Regions from separate parts of the Maridesulfovibrio bastinii DSM 16055 genome, predicted to be linked through region 1. Evidence: predicted binding sites of a transcription regulator. Region 1 holds the regulator's gene; each other region holds the start of a gene.
What was found. The regulator sigma-54, encoded in region 1, starts transcription at its own class of promoters, with help from an activator protein. The targets are predictions, from matches to a motif close to CTGGCACGGNNNNTGCTT.

Region 1 (7,898 bases):
TGGAACCATGCGCCTCGGCTCCTATCCATGTAAAATTGTGGAAGGAACAAAAGCTATGGCTGCTTATGGTAAAACTGAAATTCAGGAACGTCATCGTCACCGTTACGAATTCAACAAGGAAGCTTTTGCAGAAAAGCTGGTTGAAAGCGGTCTCGTTTTGAGCGGACTTTCTCCTGATGAAACTCTTGTTGAAATTGTGGAAGTTGCAGATCATCCTTGGTTTGTCGGCTGCCAGTTCCACCCTGAGTTTAAATCCAATCCTATGAATCCACATCCTTTATTCAGGGATTTCATCAAAGCTGCGCTGGAGAATAAGTAATTGATTTATCCCAATAAATTCCCGGTTTTTTCCCGGGGATAAAATTATGATATACTTTTCCAGCTTTCCGGTGCTATTTATACCCCGGAAAGCTGGTTTTTGTTTCTGTCATAGTTTAAATTTTCAATATGTATAGTGTTTAATTTCTCTAGCCATTTTTTAATAAAGGGGATTTTGATTTGACTCCTGATGAGCTTTTTCAAAAAAGTTTACACGGTCCTTTTATTTTAGCAGGCCCTTGTGCTCTTGAAGGTTTTGATATTGCGCTTGAAGCTGCCAGATGTCTTGCTGAAATAGCATCACGTTTGGATTTAACTTTAGTTTTTAAAAGTTCATTTGATAAAGCCAATAGGACATCTGTAGATAGTTTTCGAGGTCCTGGAATGGAAAAGGGGCTGCAATGGCTGGAAAAGATTAAATCTGAGACAGGTCTTCCGGTTGTAACGGATATTCATACTCCTGATCAGGCCGGACCTGTTGGAGAAGTTGCAGATGTTATCCAGATTCCGGCTTTTTTGTGCCGCCAGACAGATCTTCTTGTTGCAGCAGGCCGTAGCGGAGCTGTCATTAATGTTAAGAAAGGACAGTTTGTGGCTCCAGCTGATATGCGGCATGTTGTAGGTAAAATAAAATCTACAAGTAATGAAAAAATTTGGCTTACAGAAAGAGGCTCAAGTTTTGGATACAATAATTTAGTTGTTGATATGCGTTCCATTTCATTGATGAAGTCTCTTGGATGTCCTGTTGTTTTTGATGCCACTCATTCTGTTCAGCTTCCGGGCGGAGGGGACGGCTGTTCCAGCGGACAGAGAGAGTTTGTGCCTGTTCTGGCCAGAGCAGCTGTTGCAGCCGGAGCATCCGGTGTTTTTATGGAAGTGCATCCTAATCCGGACAAAGCTCTTTGTGATGGTCCTAACAGCTGGCCGCTTTCTAAAACTGAAAACCTGATAAAAGATCTGCTTTCAGGATGGAGCATCAATTATGCGTGCTGAAGATATCGCCAGAAATATCAAGCTGATTATTCTGGATGTTGATGGTGTCCTTACTGATGGGGGAATTTATTATGACCATGAGGGACATATTTCAAAAAGGTTCAACGTTCAGGATGGATTAGGAATTAAGCTGGCTCAATCCACCGGACTTGAAATATCTGTTATAACAGGTCTTGATAACGAAGCCGTAAGGACAAGGATAACAGAGCTGGGTATCACCGACTATTATCCGGGCAACCCTCGTAAAGTTCCTTTTTTTGAAAAACTTTTAGTTATGAAAAATTTAAGCCCGGAACAGGTTGCGTATGTTGGTGATGATTGGGTTGATGCTGCTGTTATGAAGCGAGTCGGATTACCTATGGCTGTATCCAATGCTCAGCCTGAAATAAAAGGGCTTGCCAGATGGATATCATCAAGGAAAGGCGGTAATGGTGCTGTCCGTGAAGCTCTATCCTTTATAATGCAATGTCAGGGTACTCTTGAAAAAGTCTGGAAGGAGTGGGCCTTTTAATGAGCCTGCGCAGAGTTTGGGGCCTTGGCATAGCCATGCTTGTTTGTGGCGTTATTGTCGGAGCTTATCTTGCCCGGCATTATAACCCTGTTTTCTATGGTATCAGGCAGGAAATAAAAGCTCCTCCCGTGAGAAGTAACGGGACTTCTGATGTTTCCGTGGATGGTATCGAACTTACTCAGGGAACCGGCGGCGATATTGAATGGAAGCTTAAAGCCGGTAGTGCTGATTATGATCAGGAGAAGGGACTTGTTATTGCCGATAAACCTGAAGTAACTTATTTTCTTGGACGTGATCGCAAGGAAGTTGTGGTCAGAGCTGTTCACGGTGAAGTCAGCCAGAAAGGTAAAGGACTTCGTTTGTGGAAAAATGTTCGCGGTCATTATGGGGAGTTAGCTTTAAAAGCTGAAAATCTTCATTTTAATCCGAAAAAAAATTTTCTGATCTTAAATGGCAATGTTATTTTGAACAGTCATTCGCTGTTTGTTGAGGCCCCTAAGGTCAGCGTAAATTTAAAAACACGTGAAATAACAGTTGATAATAATGTTGAAGCCTTGATTTCTCCTGATGTTCTAACCACATCTAAGCAGAAGTGAGCAATATTTGAAAAAAGCTATGAACAACTTTACCAGAATCTTCCCCAAAATATCTTTCATTATCCCGGTAATACTTATTTTTTTTGTAACACTGGTCTTTTCTGCTGCATCTTTCGCAGCTTCAGGAAACCTTATGGTTACCAGAACAATTGCAAATCTTAGAGAAAAGCCGAATTATGACTCTTCTGTTTCATGGATTCTTTCTGCTGGAAAAGTTTTTAAAGTAGGTAAGGCAAAGAAGGGTTGGTATTCAGTTTACCCTGCTTTTGCAAAAGCAAAGTCTGTACCTGTCGGTTTTATTTCCGAAAAAGTTGTCTCCACAGCTCCTAAATCTGCAGAGACTGTAGACTGGGGCGATGTTCGATATATTGGTAGGAAAATAAAATATTTTGCTCAGAGATCTCAAAAATCAAAAGTTGCCGGTGAATTAAAACAAGGTGATGAGATCAAGGTCGGTTTTTTGCGGGAAGGCTGGTATGCTGTTTTTAAAAGCGGACAGAAGGTTGAAGCAGAAAGTCGCGCTATCGGGTTTATCAAATCCTCGGATGTTGATCTTGATAATTCAGATTCAACAATCCGCTATGCTGTACGAAAAGTTTCGGTAATAGCCAAGCCGTCAGCAGGAGCAAAAGCTGTTGGAGTTCTTTTCCCCGGATATAGGGTTCAGGTTGGTGAAGAGCATGACGGTATGTTTGCTGTTTATAGAATAGATACAGCAGTTCAGAAAAATACTCCTGTCTGGGGATATGTCTGGGGGCCTTTTCTTGCTCAATACCCTTCAAGTATTGAGAATAAGAAACTCTCAGGGATGACTATAGCATCCGTAAAAAAGGATAAATCAGCGGCTGTAAAGGCTAAAGACATTCTACCCACAAAAAAAATGTATCCCTCTACAGTGCTGAATCTTCGTTCCGAACCTGACGTTAATTCGCTGATAGTTGGTAAGCTTGAAAAAGGTGACACTGTTCTGGTTGGACAGGCTGAGGGAAAATGGTATCCGGTTTATAAGTCAGGCGCAGCTGTTCACAATAAATCGCAGGCCATCGGGTATGTTTATGGTACTTATTTGAAGGCCGAGGCTCCTAAGCAGATAAAGTCTGATGATTCGGCCAAAAAGCAGAAAGCTTCTCCAAAGGATCAGGTTCCGATTAAAATCGTCTCAACAAAGATGACCTTTAGTGAAGTCAAAAATCAGGTAACCTTTTTAGGAAATGTAAAAGTTACCAGACTTGATATTACTCTGACTTCTGATTCCTTGACAGCTTTCCTGCGTCAGGGGAGCGAATCTTTAAATGATGCAAGTAATAAAATTAAAAAAATTGTTGCTTATGGAAATGTTGACGTCGTAATGGGTAATCGCAAAGGGACTTGTGATAAGCTTACATTTTTAGTTGATCAGTCTATAATTATTATGGATGGAAAAGCTCGACTTGCTGATGGCAAAAATATTGTTCAGGGAAAGACTATCAAATTTTATTTGAAAGACAGCAGAAGCGAAGTTATCGGTGGCGATAAACCTGTAGAAGCTATTTTCTTCACTCCGAAGGATGTTTCCCCTTAGCCTCTTGATGTTGAACCAGTAACTATTCCGGAATTATTATGCCTTCGATAATAGCAAATAAAATAGTCAAATCTTACGGCCCTAAAGAAGTTGTCAGAGGAATCAGCCTTAAACTTGATGAAGGGGAAGTTGTGGGATTACTCGGCCCTAACGGCGCAGGTAAAACAACAACTTTTTACATGCTTGTTGGCGTGGTAAAGCCTACTGAGGGTGATGTTTATCTTAATAAACATAGAATAACCACTTGGCCTCTTCATGAAAGGGCGCGGCATGGATTGAGTTATCTTCCGCAGGAAAGTTCTATTTTTAAAAAATTATCAGTACGTAAAAATCTTGAAATAATAATCGAACATACCAAAATATCATCTAAAAACGTTTCAAAGCGAGCGGATGAACTTTTGGATCAGCTTGGTATTTTGCGTCTGGCAGATCAAAAAGCGATGTACCTGTCCGGTGGTGAAAGGCGCAGACTGGAAATTGCCCGGGCTCTAATTAACAATCCCAAGTTTATTCTGCTTGATGAACCTTTTGCCGGTATTGATCCTATTGCTGTTATCGAGATTCAGGATATTATTTCCACTTTGAAAGAGATGGGAATCGGGATTTTGATTTCAGATCACAATGTTAGAGAAACACTGACAATATGCGATAGAGCCTATCTTGTTTATGAAGGGCGGGTTATTTTGAGTGGAGCTCCTGAAAATATAGTAAAGAATACTAAGGCTCGACGTTTGTATCTGGGAGATAGTTTTCGGTTGTAGCGATGTTTTTTTAGTGCTGATAAAAAGCTTTTATAGGTTTAAATTGAGACAGGATTTTTGCACATAGTGTAAATTCTGTCTTTTTTTTATGGATTTTGGGAAAAAATGATCGTTCCTAATTTTAGATAATAATTTTGTTTCTAACTAATGGATTTGGATAGCTATTTCGAATTTTAATTATTTTAAATATTCAATATTATACTTATGGTGCTTATCTAAAAAAATAATTTTTTTAGGTGGTTATATCGAGTGGTGCTAGCGTATCTTCAAAATTGTTTTTAAAGTAATTTATAGTTTGTAGATTTACAGGCGTTCAGAACATTGGTACACTTTTTTCATGTGTAAAATTGTTTTTATAAAAAACTATATATTACAGTAATATTCATACTCTTTGTTGCAAGATTTAATTAAGTATGTCATTCTAAAATCAAGTAGTATTTTATATTATTCTTTAAAAATGTATTTTTTTTCTTTTTTCTTTGTTTAATGCTTTTTTAGTTAATAAAAATAATGTGTTAAGACTTTATTGGTAATGGTAAAATATGGGATTGGAATTAAGACAACAGCTTAAGCTTACTCAGCAACTTGTGATGACTCCACAATTGCAACAGGCGATCAAGCTTTTACAGCTTTCCCGTCTTGAGCTTGTGGATACAGTTCAGCAGGAGCTCATGGAAAATCCCCTTCTTGAAGAATATGAAGAGAAGGAGGTTTCTGAAGCTCGTGACAAGGATCAGTCTTCCGCAAGTGGAGAGACTGAAGAGCTGATGAAGAATGCTGACTGGGAGAATTATCTGGGAGAATTTTCCAGCTCTTCCAAGCAATCAATAGTTAGAGAGTCTGAAGCTTATGAAGACGGTCTATCTTATGATGCCCGTCTTACCAAGTCGACAACGCTTGATGGCCATCTTGGCTGGCAGATGACTCTTTCCGATTTTACTGAGAAAGAATGTGAAATAGCAGAAGCCATAATAGGTAACTTGAGTGAGGTCGGTTATCTTTGCATAGGGGTTGAAGAAATAAGTGAGATCTGTTCTGCTTCAGTCGATGAGGTTGAATCAGTTCTTCATAGAATTCAAAGGTTTGATCCTGTTGGTGTTGCAGCAAGAACACCAAAAGAATGCTTGACCGTACAGCTCGAAGTTTTAAAGTTGGACAACGATCCTATTTTAGTTTCTCTGGTTCGTGATCATTTAGAAGATCTGGAAAGAAGGCGTTATAAGCCTCTGGCCAGAAAATTTAAATTGAGCATGGAAGATTTGAAAAGCTATCTGGATTTGCTTCAGACTCTGGACCCGCTTCCCGGTGCAAGTTTTTCCGGGGGTGACCCTTTCTATATCAGTCCTGATGCTTATGTTTATGAGTATGATGGAGAATTTGTTATTGTACTAAACGATGACGGGCTGCCGAAATTGCAGATGAATTCCTTTTATGTGGAAACAACAGAAGCTGCAAAGGGAGCCGATAAAGAATATTTTCAGGATAAGATGCGGTCTGCCCAATGGCTCATGAAGAGTCTTTACCAACGGCAGAGGACTTTATTTAAAGTTCTTGAATCAATAGTAAGGTTTCAGGATGAATTCTTTAGAAATGGTGTAACTAAGCTCAAACCCTTAATTCTGAAGGAAGTGGCTGAAGATATTGATATGCATGAATCTACTGTGAGCAGGATAACAACAAATAAATATGTTGCGACCCCTCATGGTGTCTTTGAACTTAAGTTCTTTTTTAACAGTGCGTTGGAATTGGATGACGGTTCACAGGTAGGTTCAGAATCAGTAAAGGCCATGATAAAGAAGCTTATTTCTGAAGAAGATCCCAAAAAGCCTTATAGTGATGAAAAAATTGCTGAATATCTGAAAGAGAAGCTTGAAATTAATATTGCAAGGAGGACGGTAGCCAAATACAGAACCGCGCTGGGTATAGAATCTTCTTCCAAGCGCAAGAAGGTCTTTTAGCCAGTTATACTGGAATAGCATATTCACCCTAACTTAAGGAGGATCCTTATGAACGTAGCATTCACTTTTAAGAACTTCGATCCGTCTGAACATCTGAAGGAATATGCAAATACCCGTTTTAGCAAGCTTGAGAAGTTTGTTACCAATCCAGATAATACTGAGTTGCAGGTGAATCTTTCCGTGGATAGATTCAGGCATATATCGGAAGTTGTACTTTATTCAGACAATATTCACATCTCTGCATTTGAAGAGTCTGAAGATATGTATTCTACTATTGATATGGTCCTTGATAAGCTTGAAGCCCAGTTGAGGCGGATGCGTGAAAAGATGCGCAGCTACCGGCGTAGTGAAGTTACATCGGCTCGGATGGATGTGATCAGTTTTGACCTTGAAGATAAGGAACACAGACCTCCGCGTATAGTCGAGTCGGATCAGTTTGAACCCAAGCCAATGACGGTCGAAGAGGCCGCCTTACAGCTGGATTCATTAGACTATGATTTTCTCGTTTTCCGCAATGCTGACAGCGAGGGAATAAACGTAATCTATCGTCGTGATAATGGCGATTTCGGTTTAATAGACCCAGGATATTAGTATAATGAAAATAGGTGCTTTTTTGGCAAAGGATCTTGTTATTCATGAACTTGAAAGTGATAGCAAGGAAGGTGTTCTAAAGGAAATGGTTTCGGTCCTGATAGATTCAGGTCTTGATATGAACCCTGACGAAGCTTACAAGGTCCTTATTGACCGTGAAAAATTAGGTACAACAGGCATAGGGGATGGCATTGCCATCCCCCATGGTAAATTTGACTCCATCGAAGATATGTATGTTGTTGTTGGTCGAAGTGAGAAGGGTATTGATTTTGATTCACTTGACCACGAACCATGTCATATCTTCTTTTTGGTTCTGGCTCCTGAGCAGGGTGCCGGTTCTCATTTAAGAACTCTGGCTCAGATTTCCAGACTGGTTAAGGATGATGCTTTCAGGAAAGCTTTTATGCAGACTGAAAGTAAAGATGATCTTTGGAAGGTTCTTCAAAGCGTTTGATTGCGGAGGCAGAGGTGGATAGCGCGGATTCTTTTCCGGTCATTGTTGTAAGTGGTATGTCCGGAGCAGGTAAATCAACAGCCCTCAAAGTTTTTGAGGATTTGAGATTTTTCTGTGTTGACGGGCTTCCGGCAAGTATGCTGCCTCGTCTGGTC
Region 2 (7,898 bases), on a different contig from region 1:
ATATGGCTCTTATCCCTGAAAGAAATATCAGAGTCTATATTGAAGATGGTGTAGTTAGAATTGAAGTCAGTGACGAGCTGTATGAATGTATGGCTTTTTAAGCACATTTTCTAATCCTGTCAGGACCTTATTATACTGTAATCTGATGATTTAATTTTAGTTATAATGGGTTTTGACAGTGGTATGTATTTATTATTAAAAGGCAGTTTAATTAAACTGCCTTTTTCTATTTTACAGAGGTTCAATTGAAAAAAATACATATTGGAACAATATTACCTTTTATAGTTTTCTGTTTATTGTTTGCCTCAGGATGTTCAAAAAGCAGTGACAAAAAAGAATTCAGGGTAGGACTCCTTGCTATCAGCAGCGGAGAACTGTTCCGGCATGGTCTGTATGTTTCGCGTGGAGCAACTCTTGCCGCTGATGAAATTAATTCCCGCGGTGGAATAAAGATCGGTAAAAGGCAGGTTAAAATAAAAATTTTCCATGCTGACAGTGGCAATAACAAGGCAATAACAACAAAGGCCGTAAAAGAGCTTATTGATTCTGACAAAGTTCATGCAGTCATTGGTCCTGTAGGCAGTTCCGCGGCCATATTTGCGGCTTCAATCTGTAATAGTAAAAAAATTCCTTTAATTTCTCCCTCGGCAGGAACATCAAAGCTTACTCCGCTCAAATATGCCTTCAGGGTCTCATATACCAGCAGAATACAGAGCAAAGTACTGTCCCAGTTTGCGGCTACAGTTTTGGGCAAACAACCTGTGGCTGTTCTGTATGCAAAAAACAGCGATTACAGTTCAGAGATGGCCAACTTTTTTTGCAGCGAATATAGGAAATCAGGGGGCATAATCACCGCGCAACTTTCATATAATTCTGCCGACCGTGAGTTTGCTTCGCAAATGAAAAAAATAATAGAATCAGGTGCCGGAATTCTATTTATGCCTTCCAATACAAAGGAAGTGCAGATTCAGGCTGCTCAGGCCAGAATGTCAGGATATAAAGGTGTTTTTCTGGGTAGTGATTCATGGGACCCTGTTGATCTGGTCCGCAATCCGGTCTTTATGGGAAGTTATTTCACGGACCATTGGCGTCCGGGGCTTAAGATCAAAAAATCTGTAGAGTTTGAAAAGGCCTTTTATGCTAAGAACAGCTGCGAGCCAACTGAGCTGGAAGCTTTGTCATACGATGCCATGATGAGTCTCTGTGCCGCTGTAGAATACTGCGGTTCAACCAAGGGTAAAGCGATAAGGAAGGCTCTTTCTGAAATGCCTGTTTATAGTGGTGTAACCGGAAAATTCAGTTACAATGATCATGGAGATCCTAATAAAGATGTTTTAATTTCGGAAATTATGCCTGACGGAAGCATTGAAAGCAGATTTATACCTTCCCGTTAGTTCAAAGAAATTAACGGCTGGCTACAGTCACATTTTTTCAATAGTCATCAAAAGTCTGGTTATGTCTTGCGGGCGTGGTATTATACCCCGCTGGAAAGATGGCGCATAGTTTCTATTTCGCAGATGGTCTGCTGCCCATGTACGGACTGTATTATTGAAAAAATCTGGATTGTTTAAAACAATCTTAGCCTTAGAAGGACCGTCATCTTTAACTGCTGCTGCGGAGAAGCTGTTTTCATGTACCAGATAGTTGTAGAGCGGTTTGCGAATATGATGAAATTTTGCTCCGAGCATCAGGAGTTGAATCCAGTAATCCCAGTCTTCGTATAAAGTGTTATCTCTGTAGCGTGCGCCCATGTCGAAATATTTTCGTCTGTATATGGCTGTAGGCGGCAGAAGATTCTGGCTTCTCATGTCAGCTGCTGAAAAATCAGGCAGAAGAAGCTCTTTTCGTCCGGCAGAACTCTGTTTGTAATAGTTTGTATATACAAGACCTGTTGAATTCTCTTTCTCTAACACCTCAATACAGCTCGATATATATTCAGGTTCAAGATAATCATCCGGGTCAAGCGTCAGCAGGTATTTCCCCCGGGACTCAAGCAGTCCACGGTTGCGGACAATTCCCGGTTTCCCGCAATGGTCCGCAGAGATTATTCTGAAGTCTGAACAATTCAGGAGACCAGTCCAGCGGTGGGCTTTTTCAATTGAATTATCAGTGCTGCCGTCATCAACAAAAATAATTTCTGCCTGTTCAAGTGGAAAATTCTGAGTGACTAGCGAATCAAACAGTCTTTCCAGAAAGTGCGCGTAATTATAGTTGGGGATAACAATTGAAATAAGTGTCATCGGGTGTCCTCATCATATTCTGTTATATGATGATTACACTGTAAGAGCGGAAAATTAAAGTTTTGAAAAGTTGTTAAAAGTGAAAGGCCCGAATCCAGGAGAAGATTCGGGCCTTTCTAAACTAAACCAAATGCAAGATGTCAGTTATCGAGATATAAACTGTCTGAAAAAGTCAGAGAACTGATTTTTCAGATGTTTAAAGCTTAGTGGTCACAGGTGTTTACGCCTGTTGTAAGGTCTCCGGACAAGTATTGTGCGACAACATTTTCCGGAAGATCAGCCTGAGCTCCTACAATTACTTTAACGCCGGCATCAGTAAACAGTGACTGTGCTCTGGCACCCATTCCGCCAGCGATAACCAGAGCTACATTTCTTTCAGCTATCCACTTGGGAAGCAGACCCGGCTCATGGGGTGGAGGAGTTTCCATGGTTGTGGCAGCAATTGAGTTGATTGTAGTATCAACATCCAGAAGAGCGAACTGCTGGCAATGTCCGAAATGCTGGCAGAGTTTTCCTTCAGCAGTAGGAATTGCGATACGGATCATTCCGTTATCAGCTTTCAGGTCTTTAACTTTAGGCATCTCGTTGGATTCCTGAAGAGAATCAGAAATTTTCAAGATGGGTTTGATGATGCTGTTCATGGCATTAACAGTGGGACCTTCATGGTCGACACGAATAATGGGGTAACCTTCATCACCTGAGCGGCCTACTTCGGGGTCAAGCGGAATGCTTCCGAGGAAGTTTACTCCGGTTTCTTTAGCCAGCTCTTCACCACCGCCTGAGTTGAAAATTTTGTGGAATTTTCCGCAGTCAGGGCAAACAAAACCGCTCATGTTTTCAACAATACCGAGTATCGGGTTGCCGAGCTGTTTGCAGAAGTTTACGGAGCGGCGAACATCGTCAACAGCAATACCCTGAGGGGTGGTGACGATAACGGTGTAAGCGTCAGTACCGAGTGTCTGCAATACGGAAAGGGGTTCATCACCTGTTCCCGGAGGGCAGTCTACAACCAGAAAATCAAGATCGTTCCAGGCAACATCCTGTACGAACTGTTTAATCAGGCCGATTTTAACAGGTCCACGCCAGATTACCGGATCATCTTTGCTAGGCAGCATGAAACCGAGGGACATAACCCAGAGGTTCTTGCTGTATGAAATAGGTTCGATAACTTCATGGCCGATATGCGGCTTTTCGTTTTCAAGGCTCAGCAGTCTGGGAACACTCGGGCCGTGGACATCAACGTCAAGCAGTCCGACCTGTTTTCCTGCCAGAGAAAGAGCTACCGCGATGTTTGTGGCCACGGTGCTTTTTCCTACGCCGCCTTTACCGGAAAGAACGACGATCTTATGTTTGATTCTTGAAAGTGTTTTGTTGAGTTTTTCGTCTCCGCATCCTGAACAGCCGCCCTCAGAGGAGCAGCCTGATCCTGATGAGGAGCAGTTTCCGCAAGCATGATCACTCATATTGAAATCTCCTGATTCCCGGCAAGGGAATGGTATTTTTGTTTCTGAATTAAATGTTCAGAATTAAAGTACAGCACTTTATAAGTTAAGCGCATAAAGCGTTGTGTCAACTTAGTATTTAAGTGAAAAATCCGGAGCGGCGCAAATTCAGTCCCATTCTGATTTTACACCGCTCCTATGCAAGGGTTTGGCAATTTATTTTACCAGTGGCTGGGTCTGTCAGCTTCGCTGCTTTTTTCAAGAGACCCTGTTTTGAGTTTTTCAAGAGCCTGTTCAACAGTTCCGTCCTCACAAAGGTAGACATCAATCTTGCCTACTGAAAGGGCTGAATATGCTTTGGGGCCGACATGTCCTGTAATTACGGCCTTGGCTCCTGTAGCTGCAACATTCTGTGCCGACTGGATTCCTGCTCCCTGAGCAGCATTAAGATTCTGCTTGTTGTCAACATAATCATACTTACCGGTTTCATCGTCATAAATAATGAAGCCCTGTGCGCGTCCGAAACGCGGATCCACAGGATTATTTAATTCATTACCCTGACAGCTTATTGCTACTTTCATTTTTACTTCTCCCTGTATTGTTGGAGTTGTTCTATTTAAATTTTTTTCTCACACAAAACCGTGTCCGTGAAATCCTGAACCGTTTCCGCTCTGTCTGCGGCATCGGCCCTGACCGGTCCCTTTGGAACAACCCGGCATAGCCAGTGAATCCAGACAGTTGTCGCTTACAGCAGCGAGAACTTCTTCGACCGTTCCCCTGATCCATGGAACGACTTTTACTCCGGTGCTTTCAATGAGGTTTCGAGTGCAGCCGCATAAAGCACCGCATATAAGAGTAGTCGCCCCGCAGGCCAAAATGGCGGATGTCCTGTCCTTTGGGTCTTTTGAGGGAAGGGATAGGTGACCTGCGGGGCAAATATTGTTTTCTTCAATACGAAATATTTTAAATTCCGTGGCGTTATCGAATACTGAGGCCAACCGGTCGTTGTAACAGGCTAAGCATAACAACATAACGTAATCCCCCTATGGCAACATTGATCGGCTCTCATGCAGACTATTAAGCATTCAATGTGCCACTGAAGTATTATTTAATTATAATAAAGAGTTATGGATATTAACAGGGGTGAGATGATGTGGTGATGGCTAAAAGTTAGCCTTAAAACCGGAGGTCGAAGGCTAATTATTCGCCTGAAAGTCCGCAGCGGGCGATGGAGCGGCGTAAAGTATCTTTTGTTATGCCGAGTTCACGGCAGGTCGCCATGCGTTTGCCGTTGTTTCTGGCCAGTGCTTTTTTGATTGCCCGGCATTTTATTTCTTCTAGGGTCATGGGAAGATCACTGTCATCACTGCCGGAAGAGCTTTCAGGTTGAAGGTACTCAGGAAGATGCTCAACCTGAATGAATCCTGAAGGGCAGAGTATAAAAGAAAATTCAAGAATATTTTCAAGCTCGCGCACGTTTCCGGGAAGGTCGTGGCGCATTATTATTTGAAGGGCGTCTTCTGAGAGGCCGCTTATATCCTTGCCCTGAAGTGAGTTAAGCCTTGTGGTGAAGTGGTTGACCAGCAGGGGGATGTCTTCGCGGCGGTCTCTGAGTGGCGGGAGGTTCAGGGTCACCACATTCAGGCGATAATAGAGGTCCTGTCTGAATGAACCTTCACTGACAAGCTCTTCGAGATTTTTATTTGTTGCGGCAATTACTCTTACATCGGCTTTAACACTGGTTACGGAACCGAGAGGTTCATAAGTCTTCTCCTGAAGCACCCGGAGCAGTTTTACTTGAAGCTTTGCCGGCATATCTCCTATTTCATCAAGAAAGATGGTTCCACCGGCAGCAAGTTCAAATCTTCCGGGTTTGTCTTTGCGGGCATCCGTAAAGGCTCCGGCCTTGTAACCGAAAAGTTCTGATTCAAGCAGATTGTCCGGCAGTGCTCCGCAATTGACTGCAACAAAAGGCCCTTTGCTGCGCTCACTTAGATTGTGGATGGCTTTTGCAAACAGTTCTTTTCCTGTACCGGATTCACCGAGAAGCAGCACTGTTGCTTCACTTTTGCTTACCTGCGGTAAAATGGAGAAAACCTTGCCCAGAGCCTTTGACTTGCCGACAATATCTTCAAATCTCCACGATTCTTCAACTTTGCGGCGCATGATCTGGATATCAGTCATATCTCTGAAGCTTTCGACTCCACCGATGAGTTTACCGTTGGAATCGACAAGCGGGGCCGCACTGATGGAGATAGGAATTTTTTTGCCGTCTGATCTGATAAAGAAAATTGTTTTATTGCTGATTCTACCGCTTTGTTCCATGCAGGACCGCAAGGCGCAGTTTCCGTCACACAGGCTGGAATGAAAAACATCCCAGCATTTTGAACCAATAGCTTCCTCACCGGGAATACCGGTAATTCTGCTGGCGGCCTCATTGAAAAAGGTCACATTCCAGTCCCGGTCAACAGTGAAAACACCGTCGGCCAGCGAGTCCAGAACAGCGGAGCATGGAAGGTGGCTGGGAAACTTCATTATTTATGCGTGGAAACCTTGTTTTTTGAATCCGCCCCGATACGGGGCGGATTTCAGGAATATTCTGCAGAAGTGAATACAGATTACGGGTAGAAGCAAAAGAATGATTAATTCTTTGCAGCTCTGGCTTTTCTAAGCCAGTCGTACCATGCATCCAGTCCTTCACGGGTACGGCATGAAACTGGGAAGACTTCGATATCCTTGTTGAGCTTTGAAGCATGCATTTTAGCTTTCTCAAGGTCGAAATCAACATAGGGCAGCAGATCTATTTTATTAAGGATCATGACTGACGAAATATGGAACATGAGGGGATACTTTTCAGGTTTGTCATCGCCCTCGGTTACTGTCAGCAGTGTTATTTTATGATCTTCGCCAACTGCAAATTCCGCAGGGCAGACAAGATTACCAACGTTTTCAACAAAAAGAATATCAAGGCCGTCAAGGTCCAGATGTTTGATGGCTTCTTTAACCTGTGTGCTGTTCAGATGGCATCCGCCTTCGGTATTGATTTGAACGGCCTGAGCACCTGTAGCGGCAACTCTCTGGGCATCATTATCAGTCTGAAGATCGCCTTCGACAACGGCCATTTTAAATTCGTCTTTAAGATCGGCAAGGGTCTTTTCCAGAAGGCTGGTTTTACCGGAACCGGGTGAACTCATAAGATTAAGGCATAATATTTTCTTTTCAGAAAACATTTCGTTGAGTTCTTCAGCCACCTTGTCGTTGGCTTCAAGAATGTTGCGAACCACTGGAACTTCAACCATTTCCGTACTCCTTTGACTATTGATCTATCTCAAGATTTTCAATTTGCAGTTCTTTTCCCTGCAGAACCTCGTGGCCTATTTCCAGATCACATTCAGGGCAGGCCATATAAAGTTTGTCTTCAGGGAAAAATTCTTTTCCGCAACCACCGCACCGTACTTTTATGGGAATTTCTTTTACTTCCATAACGGAACCCTCAAGTTCGGTTCCTATTGTGACAGCTTCCCATGCAAAAGTAAGAGCTTCGGTGATGACTCCGGCAAGCGCGCCATTCAAAATTGAAATTTTACTCAATTTTGCTCCGGGATGCTTCGCCATCTCCTCTTCAACAATTTGAACAATGCTTTGGGCGATTGACATTTCATGCATGTGTTTCGGACTAACCCAAATCGTCAGGCGGGGCAAGTGGTGCCGCGTTTTACGGACAAAAGATTCCCTGAGTATTGCGTTTAAATTTCATACTGTTAATGGCAGAAATGAGCAGTGTTGAGTATGTTTGAACAGTAATAAAGGGCTTGAATTGCTTGTATCGTAAAAAGAAGTATGAAATAGGTGTATCTGTTTTCCGGGCGGCTATAAATGAAACCGGACGTTGTGCACACATAATTCAGTGAAGATTAATTTGATTTCCGATTCAGGAGGACTTTGAGAATGTATGTGGGACTCAAGATGCTCAGGGATTTTGTTACCGTAACTTCAGACACTCCAGTCAAAAAGGCAGGTAAAATCCTTGATGACAATCAGCTTTGGATGCTGCTTGTTAAAGATGGTGAAGAACTGGTCGGCTATGTGACCAAGGAAGATGTCAGAGCCGCAATGCCTTCAATCCTGATATCACTGGATAAGAAGGAAATAAATGATCTGCTGAATCAGCTTACAGTCAAAGATGTTTTAAGAAAAGATATCACCACTGTTCCGC
Region 3 (7,898 bases), on a different contig from region 1:
GGCATACCGGGACCGTTGTCCGTCACACTTATCCACACCCCGTTTTTATCATTTCGTGACGAAATAGTTATTACTCCGGTGCCTTCTGGAATGGCGTCAAGACTGTTCATCAGCAGATTGAGAAGCACCTGACGGATGCCGTCCGGGTCTGCGAAAACAGAGTCGGCCTGAATATCCGTTTCAAGCTTTGCTCCCTTGTGCTCAAGGTCGAATCCTATGAGGGTCAATATGGACTCACAAAGCCCGTTTATTTCAATCTGTTCAGGGTGCAGTTCCCTCGGGCGTGAAAGAAACAGCAGGTCGGTGACAACCCTGTTGAGGCGGTCGGCCTCTTCAAGCATTGTTGTCGCATATTCACCGAACGGTTTTTCGTTTTTAAGCTTTTCGGCAAACAACTGGGCGAAGCCTCTTAATGAACTCAGGGGATTGCGGATTTCATGGGCAACCCCGGCAGCAAGCGAACCTATTGAGGCCAGTCTGCGGGCTTCATTCAGATCATCTTCAAGCTCTGCTATATCCGTCCTGTCGCGGACAAGGATCATGGTCTTCTGTTCATCAGGCCCTTCGTTATACGGGAAAAATTGAAACTCCAGATTCTTGTTGGAGACTTTGACGTGTTCCCAGCGAATGTTGCCCTGCTTGAAATCCTTTCCCGACTTAAGGCCAAGGCTGCTCCATTCTTTACCGACCAGAGTTTCTCCTTCCTCCTGAATAAGAAGGTCGTGTGCTGACCCGTTGGCGGCAAGAATCGTATTGGTGTTGGAGGCAATGAGGAGTCCATCAGGCATATTATCCAGAAGATTGGCCTGAAATTTTTCCAGCTTTGCCAGTCGGGTATCCTGTTCTCTGCGTCTGAAATAGGCAACAGCAAGAAGCCAGAGTACAAATCCGGCGAGGAAAACATAACCTGTCTGAATCAGAGCCGCCCGGCGGTATTGACCAAATTGGGCAAGATGTTTTTCCGCATTCAGGCCGACGATAAGATAATTCTCTTTTCTAGGCGGTGGCGGCATCCTGTCGCGCCAGCGCTGATTGTAAAGTTGCAGCAGCAGCGGCTGACCCAAACGGCCGAAAAGCATTACGGCCTTACCGTCAATAAGGGCTGGAGAACTGGCTTCACCGAAAATATTGATTTGTTCAAAAAAATCGGCAGGAGGCTGGAAAACCGCTGATTTTTCATTTTTACCGGCAATTATCAGTGGTTTGTTATCAGGTCCGTATAAACCGATATAAATAAGATCGCCCTGAGCCACGATCTCCCGGAATAGTTCTCTGGCTACGGGAAGAAACCTGTCTCTTGCAACTTCCGGCGGAAGGCCGTTTCTTTGAAGACGCCGCATACCGTTTACAAGCTGAATATCCAGCCCGCTGGCTATGGATCTGACGGAGAGCAGCATATGTTCAAAAACAGTATTCTGCATTTTCTGCAGGTTCTGCCATGTTAGGTAAAGACTGCCTGATCCGAGCAGTATCAGGGCCAGAAGGGCTAGTATGAGTGGCAGCTTGCCTGACTGTTTTGAACTTAATTCCATAATTTTAGCTGGTTGAAATTTTATTTAACTGTCGATTTATGAAGACTTTTTTATTTTGCACAATTGCAGTGTTTTTCCAGAATAAAATAGGTAAATCATGGATGTAAAATTCTGGCGATTTCCATTGGTTCGGACATGTTAAGCTGTCCGGCAATTTCTCGAATGGTTAAATTTTTGTCAACCTCTGCTCCCTGATCCCGCAATTTCTCAATGGCTGTATCAAGGTCTATTCCGTACCTTGAGCAATACTGTTCAAGAGTCATTTTGCCTAGACCTGTGCCTGAACGCAATTGTGGAGTTGTGTTGCCCGTGCTTTCAGTTTTTTGTCGGTCCTCAATATTTTGCGGCAGGTTCTTTAAAATCAGTTCGTGCAGTTCTTTTGGCGTCAATCCTGATTTTTGGGAAATTTCCGCTATGGTCTCTTTCTCTGACTCAACTTTGATTCCACTTGTTTTCAGCAGATTCAAGACCGTTTTAATATTTAGACCTGTTCGCTTACAAAACAGGGTCAGGGAACTTAGTTCAGCATGGCCATAGGGTGGAGTCCCGTATTTAATTTCTCCCTGATTTTTAAGAAAAGATGAAAAGTCCAGAATCTGTTTCATCGGTGGCAGCCCGGCAACTGTTCCAAATGTTATAAATGCTGTAATCAGAAGGCTTGCCATCAGAGCAGGGTTTTTAAGCCCTGAGGCTTTTGATGTTCCTTTTATGTAGTTAAGAATCAATTTCCAGTTGAGGACCGTGTGGATGATGGAAGAAACCAGAAAAAGAATTCCTGAAGTTATATGGATGTCTGCCCACTGGTCTTTTGAAAGTCCTGCGAAGGTCCACATTGCCCAGTAGGCCACCCGGCCGTGCGGAACAACGTACAGAACCACGCTTGTGAATGTGAGGACTGCAAGAGAGAAAAAACAGGTCAGGGAAGTTGTTTTTCTTAACACGGTCAGCTCCTGAGTTTGCTTTCAATAATATCCCTATATTAAGTTACTCCTCTCTGTGTGGCAATCCGCAATACGCAAAACGGGAGGTCTTCATATTATGAAGCCCCCCGATTTACCGTTTTCCCAACTAAATGATATTTTGTGATCAGTTTTGTGCTCCGGGACATCCACCCCCGGGGCCTTTAAAGTTCCTGCCATGCCCCATGGGCGGGTGGCCGGAAGATCCGCATGGTCCGCCGAATCCGCAGTCAGGTTTTCCCATTGGGAAAACGAGTCCTGTTTCTTTTTCAATCTCAGCGGACATTTTTTTATGAAGTTCGTAAATCTTGTCACGGTTCTTGGAAAGATCCTCTACAAGATTGTGGATAGTTTCTTTATCAGCCTGGCCTGATCTGACCAGAGCATCAAGTTCTTTGTTCAAACGCCACTTCTCTTCTCGAAGCGGGTGCATTTTTGCATCATATTTTTCAAAGATATCCTGAAGCTTCTGCTGATTTTCAGGGCTTATTGCAGGCCCCTGGCCTTGGGCTCCACCATACCCGGGACCGCCCTTGGCGATTGCTACTGCCGCAAAGGACAGTACTACCAGAGCCATCAGAGGTATGAGTGATTTTCTGTTCATAAGCACGACCTCCATAAATTTAAAAGTTAATGCCCTCTCGAAATCAAACATAGCAGGTGTCGTGCCAACTTATAATATGTTGTAAATATTGAATTTTTATTTGGTGTGATTTTGTGTGGTTTGTAATGTGCAACTTGTTGAGCAATAAATTGCACATTAGTGCAAGATGAATAGAGAAGTTTATATAATTTAATATAAATTTTGCACTAAGTCAGTCAGGGAGGTAGCTTCCGGGCGGCTATTTATTCTGCAACCATGAATCCATGCCGCAGGTTTTGCATGCAGAGCAGCCTTCAGGAGGACAAGACGGGCTGACTTCTTCTTTTAAAAATCTTTTCCACTCTCTGTACAGGTATGACTTTTTCACACCCATATCGATAAAATCCCAGGGCAGGTCTTCATCTTTGTCCCATTCCCTATCAATATAATGGGAAGGATCGCCGTCCCAGAGTTTCAGGGCTTTTTTCCAGCCGCCTTTTTCAGCGGCAAGCATGATGAATTCATGGAGTGATTCATCCCCACGCGACAACAGTCCCTGAAGTCTGGCCTGAAATGGAGAATCGCCTGAAAATGCCATACCTTTGAATTTTTTGGTCAGCTTTTTAACTGTGGAGAGAACTTCCTTAAGCTCTTTTTCCGAACCCATAGGAGCCCATTGCAGAGGAGTCCACGGCTTAGGCACAAGGCAGCTTGCACCAAGTGTAATCCGCATAAATTTCTTTTTTTTATTTCCCTGCCCGCGAAGTCTGGCCGCATCGATCTTCTCCAGCATGCGTCCCAGTTCTTCATAGTCTTCAGCGGTTTCACCAGGCCATCCTACAATTATGTAGATTCTAAGGTGGTTAACTCCCTTCGTGGCGCAGAGCTCGACAGCTCTTAGAAAATCATCTTCTTCAATTTTTTTGCTGGCTGCATTTCTCAGGCGTGCGCTTGCCCCTTCGAGGGCTAGAGTCACTGTTCTCACTCCGCTTTCACGCAGGATATCCAGCAGTTCTTCTGTCACTCCATCAGCACGGACAGAGGATAGGGAAAATTTGGTTTTCCTTTTTTTTAGCCAGGTAATGAAATCTATAAGGTCAGGCCAGTCGGTCAAAGCTGTTCCGACCAGTCCTACTTTGGGGGGATCTGCTATTTCAACGATCTCTTTAAGATCATCAATTTCAGCATGTCTCGGGGGGCGATAGATAAACCCGGCAGCACAGAAGCGGCATCCGTAAGGACAGCCGCGATTTACCTCAATCAGAAACATGTCTTTGAAGACCGCTTCAGGACTGATGAAACATGAATATGCCGGATCTTTGAGAGCCGGAACCCTTCCGGGGGCCGGCGGAACAACCATTCTCAGTGTTTTATCGGAACTTTTACCCGGAACATAAACGCCGGGTCTGTCCTTGATAAGTTCAAGGAAGTCCTGCTTTTCACCGCCGTCATAAATGTATCTTTTAAGTTCGACACAAAGCTCTTTAAGACCTGCTTCGGCTTCTCCTACCCAGAAGAAATCGAAAAAAGGAGCTATTGGTGCCGGGTTTATAAAAGATACAGGGCCTCCTCCCATTACGAGAGGGAAGCCCGGGCGTTCCGACGCAAGAGGCGGAACGCCCGAATCTTTCAGCATTCTTACGAGGTGAAGATATTCTTCCTCAAAATTAATGCTGAACCCTATCAGGGGATATTCGGACAACGTTTTACCATTGTCCTCGGAAACCGCTTCGGTTCCGGGGTCGCCAAGGAAAAATCTGTCCACAGCAAGCTCCGCGTCCGGAGCGAGAAGTCTGTAAACAGCCTGCCAGCCTAAAGTAGACATGGCAGCAGATTTCCTTCCGGGAAAAACCAGGGCCGTGGGCAGTCGGCCTCCTGTTTCTCCGCTATCGGGATTTTCTCTACCGTAATAAACCAGTTCTCTCTGATCCATTACCAGAATATCCGTATGACCCGGTTTGTCCGGGCGGTTCTTCTAATTTTCATTATCCGCGGCTTAGTCTGCCTGTTTGCGGATGAAAGTAGGAACCTCGAAATCATCATCGTCATGGAAGATGAATTCTTCACCGCTGTTTGCTGCGGATCTTGACTGTTTCAGAGAAGGTTCAGGCTGAGCATTGTCAGCCGGCCTTGCGGTGTTGCGCAGATAAGCCGGAATTGAACGGTCTTCTTCTGAATTCGGGTTTTTAAATTCTTTTACTTTACCTGTTGCTTCCGATTTACGGGTCATACCACGCGGGGTGAAAGTAGGCTGCTGAGCCTGACGGGTATTAGCAGTTTCAACCGGAGGCTGGTTTGCTATCTCACCGGAGTTGTCAATGCCGGTTGCAATAACGGTGATGCGCATTTCATCGCCGCATTCAGCATCAAAAACAGTTCCGAAGAAAATCTGGGCATCTTCATGTGCTTCTTCATAGATGATATTAGCGGCTTCGCTTACTTCATCTATGGTCATGTCAGGAGAGCAGGTGATGTTGATGAGCACACCCTTGGCTCCTTCAATGGATACATCTTCAAGCAGAGGACTGGTGATAGCTTTCATTGCTGCTTCACGGGCTCTGTTTTCACCTCTGGCTATTCCGGTTCCCATGAGGGCAAGACCGGAACTTGACATAACAGCCTGAACATCTGCGAAGTCAAGGTTGATGAGGCCGTGAACTGTGATCAGATCGGCTATACCTTTAACACCGTAGTAGAGGACTTCATCAGCTTTTTTGAGCATTTCAGAGAAAGCTGCTTTCTTGGCTGCAAGCTGGAGCAGTCTGTCGTTGGGAATGGTGATTATTGAATCGACAACATTCTTAAGTTCTTCAATACCTTTTTCGGCCTGAAGCAGTCTGCGTTTTCCTTCAAAATAGAAAGGTTTGGTTACTACGGCAACGGTAAGCGCGCCGGCTTCCTTAGCTACTTCCGCAATAACGGGGGCAGCTCCTGTACCTGTTCCGCCGCCCATACCGGCAGTAACAAAAACCATGTCGCAGTCACTGACCAGCTCACGGATCTGTTCAATGCTTTCCATGGCGGCGTTTTTACCGATTTCAGGGTTTGCACCTGCGCCGAGACCTTTGGTCAGTTTGTCACCAAGCTGAATTTTGTATTCAGCCAGTGATTTATTGATGTCCTGTGAGTCTGTGTTTGCAGCTATGAAACGTACACCTGCAAGGGCGGACTGAATCATATTGTTTATGGCGTTACCGCCACCACCACCGCAACCGATAACCTTGATTCTTGCATGACCTTCGTTTTCAATTTCCATGTAATCCATCATTTTCAATCCCCTGTTTTTAGTAGGCTTCCTTAAAAAGTCTCCGGCATCTTAATGCCGAATAATCTTATGACCTTAGTCATTCAATGGTCAGGCTATTTCCTTGAACCATTTCCGCATCCTGCCCAGAATGCGGTTGAAAACATTTTCATCACGAATACGGAAGACCTGTTCTCCTCCACCTTCTTTTTCTGCCCCGTACATAAGCAGTCCTACTGCCGTGGCGAATTTAGGACTGTTGACGACATCTTTAAGACCACCGATTCCGCTCGGATATCCGATGCGTACCGGGAGGTCGAAAATCTGTTCAGCCAGTTCCTGCATTCCGTCAACAAGTGAGGTTCCGCCTGTGAGAACAACACCTGCGGCAATCATGCTCTTATAACCGCTGCGAACAAGTTCCTGATCAACAAGAGCCATTATTTCTTCACAGCGCGGTTCGCATATTTCCGAAAGCACACGCTTGGACATTTTGCGACTGTCGCGTCCGCCCACGGAAGGAACTTCTATGGTTTCGTCACTGGTAACCAGTTCCGTCAGGGCCGTAGAATATTTGACCTTGATCTGTTCAGCCGAACTCATGGGAGTTCTGAGACCGAAAGCGATATCATTTGTCAGGTTGTTTCCGCCAAGAGCGATAACCGAAGTATGTTTTATTGAATCATTGGCAAATATGGCCAGATCTGTTGTGCCGCCTCCGATATCAACAATTGCAACACCGATTTCCCGTTCTTCCTCGGAAAGAACAGCTTTGCTCGATGCGAGAGATTCCAGAACGATATCTGATACATCCAGTCCGGAACGGTGACAGGAACGAATGATGTTCTGGGCCGAAGTAACCGCACCTGTTACGATGTGCACTTTTACCTCAAGCCTTACTCCTGCCATGCCCAGCGGATCGGCAATTCCACGCTGATCATCCACAATGTACTCCTGCGGGAGTGTGTGAATGACTTCACGGTCAAGAGGAATAGCAACCGCTTTTGCGGCGTCTATGACTCTGTCCACATCTTTCTGGGTTACTTCTCCGCCTTTAACGGCAATAACCCCGTGGCTGTTGAAGCCTTTTATGTGGCTTCCGGCAATTCCGGCGTATACCGAACGAATTTCACAGCCTGCCATCAGTTCAGCTTCTTCAAGAGCTTTTTTGATGGACTGGACAGTCTGTTCAATATTGACCACCACACCTTTTCTAAGTCCCGTGGATGGAGCCGTACCTATTCCAACAATGTCCACGCCGTCCGCAGTGGGTTCCCCAACCACTGCGCATATCTTGGTGGTTCCCACATCAAGACCGACGATTAAATCAGATTTCGCCATAAAAGTTTCTCCTCATCACCCTTGAGCGGGTTCTTAAACTAAAGCGGATCAGCTTCCGCCGGAGGTTTTCTTTTCTACCCAGACTCTGCCTTCTCCGGCTGAAATCGCCGCTATGTTCCTGAATTCGCCCCTCTTCTGGAGATCTCTCCAGACCACGTTCAGGTGTGAAAGCTGCTTCTGCCAATTTTTAAGTCCCAGCTCTACAGTCAGGCCGAGACGATCTATGAAAAATTCCATCC

Region 2: G496_RS20230 (NifB/NifX family molybdenum-iron cluster-binding protein) is a predicted target of sigma-54. The motif match lies at 4,762-4,779, and genes of this name have one in related genera.
Region 3: G496_RS0117080 (Spy/CpxP family protein refolding chaperone) is a predicted target of sigma-54. The motif match lies at 3,146-3,163, and genes of this name have one in related genera.

The regions. Positions count from the first base shown of each region.
Region 1 covers NZ_AUCX01000026.1:5,925-13,822, reverse strand. Annotated here, with positions in the region: gene G496_RS0112950 (CTP synthase) at 1-319, shown strand, start outside; gene kdsA (3-deoxy-8-phosphooctulonate synthase) at 499-1,311, shown strand; gene G496_RS0112940 (KdsC family phosphatase) at 1,301-1,822, shown strand; gene lptC (LPS export ABC transporter periplasmic protein LptC) at 1,822-2,418, shown strand; gene G496_RS19740 (LptA/OstA family protein) at 2,426-3,979, shown strand; gene lptB (LPS export ABC transporter ATP-binding protein) at 4,018-4,740, shown strand; gene rpoN (RNA polymerase factor sigma-54) at 5,283-6,698, shown strand; gene hpf (ribosome hibernation-promoting factor, HPF/YfiA family) at 6,747-7,289, shown strand; gene G496_RS0112910 (PTS sugar transporter subunit IIA) at 7,294-7,743, shown strand; gene rapZ (RNase adapter RapZ) at 7,758-7,898, shown strand, end outside.
Region 2 covers NZ_KE387015.1:256,589-264,486, reverse strand. Annotated here, with positions in the region: gene G496_RS0117360 (hypothetical protein) at 1-101, shown strand, start outside; gene G496_RS0117355 (ABC transporter substrate-binding protein) at 246-1,394, shown strand; gene G496_RS0117350 (glycosyltransferase family 2 protein) at 1,422-2,240, opposite strand; gene G496_RS0117345 (iron-sulfur cluster carrier protein MrpORP) at 2,444-3,703, opposite strand; gene G496_RS0117340 (NifB/NifX family molybdenum-iron cluster-binding protein) at 3,904-4,263, opposite strand; gene G496_RS20230 (NifB/NifX family molybdenum-iron cluster-binding protein) at 4,312-4,713, opposite strand; gene G496_RS0117330 (sigma-54 interaction domain-containing protein) at 4,883-6,217, opposite strand; gene hypB (hydrogenase nickel incorporation protein HypB) at 6,325-6,981, opposite strand; gene G496_RS0117320 (hydrogenase maturation nickel metallochaperone HypA) at 6,998-7,348, opposite strand; gene G496_RS0117315 (CBS domain-containing protein) at 7,631-7,898, shown strand, end outside.
Region 3 covers NZ_KE387015.1:209,380-217,277, reverse strand. Annotated here, with positions in the region: gene G496_RS0117090 (two-component system sensor histidine kinase NtrB) at 1-1,532, opposite strand, end outside; gene G496_RS0117085 (DUF4405 domain-containing protein) at 1,628-2,473, opposite strand; gene G496_RS0117080 (Spy/CpxP family protein refolding chaperone) at 2,619-3,095, opposite strand; gene G496_RS0117075 (radical SAM protein) at 3,334-5,007, opposite strand; gene ftsZ (cell division protein FtsZ) at 5,071-6,339, opposite strand; gene ftsA (cell division protein FtsA) at 6,430-7,659, opposite strand; gene G496_RS0117060 (cell division protein FtsQ/DivIB) at 7,708-7,898, opposite strand, start outside.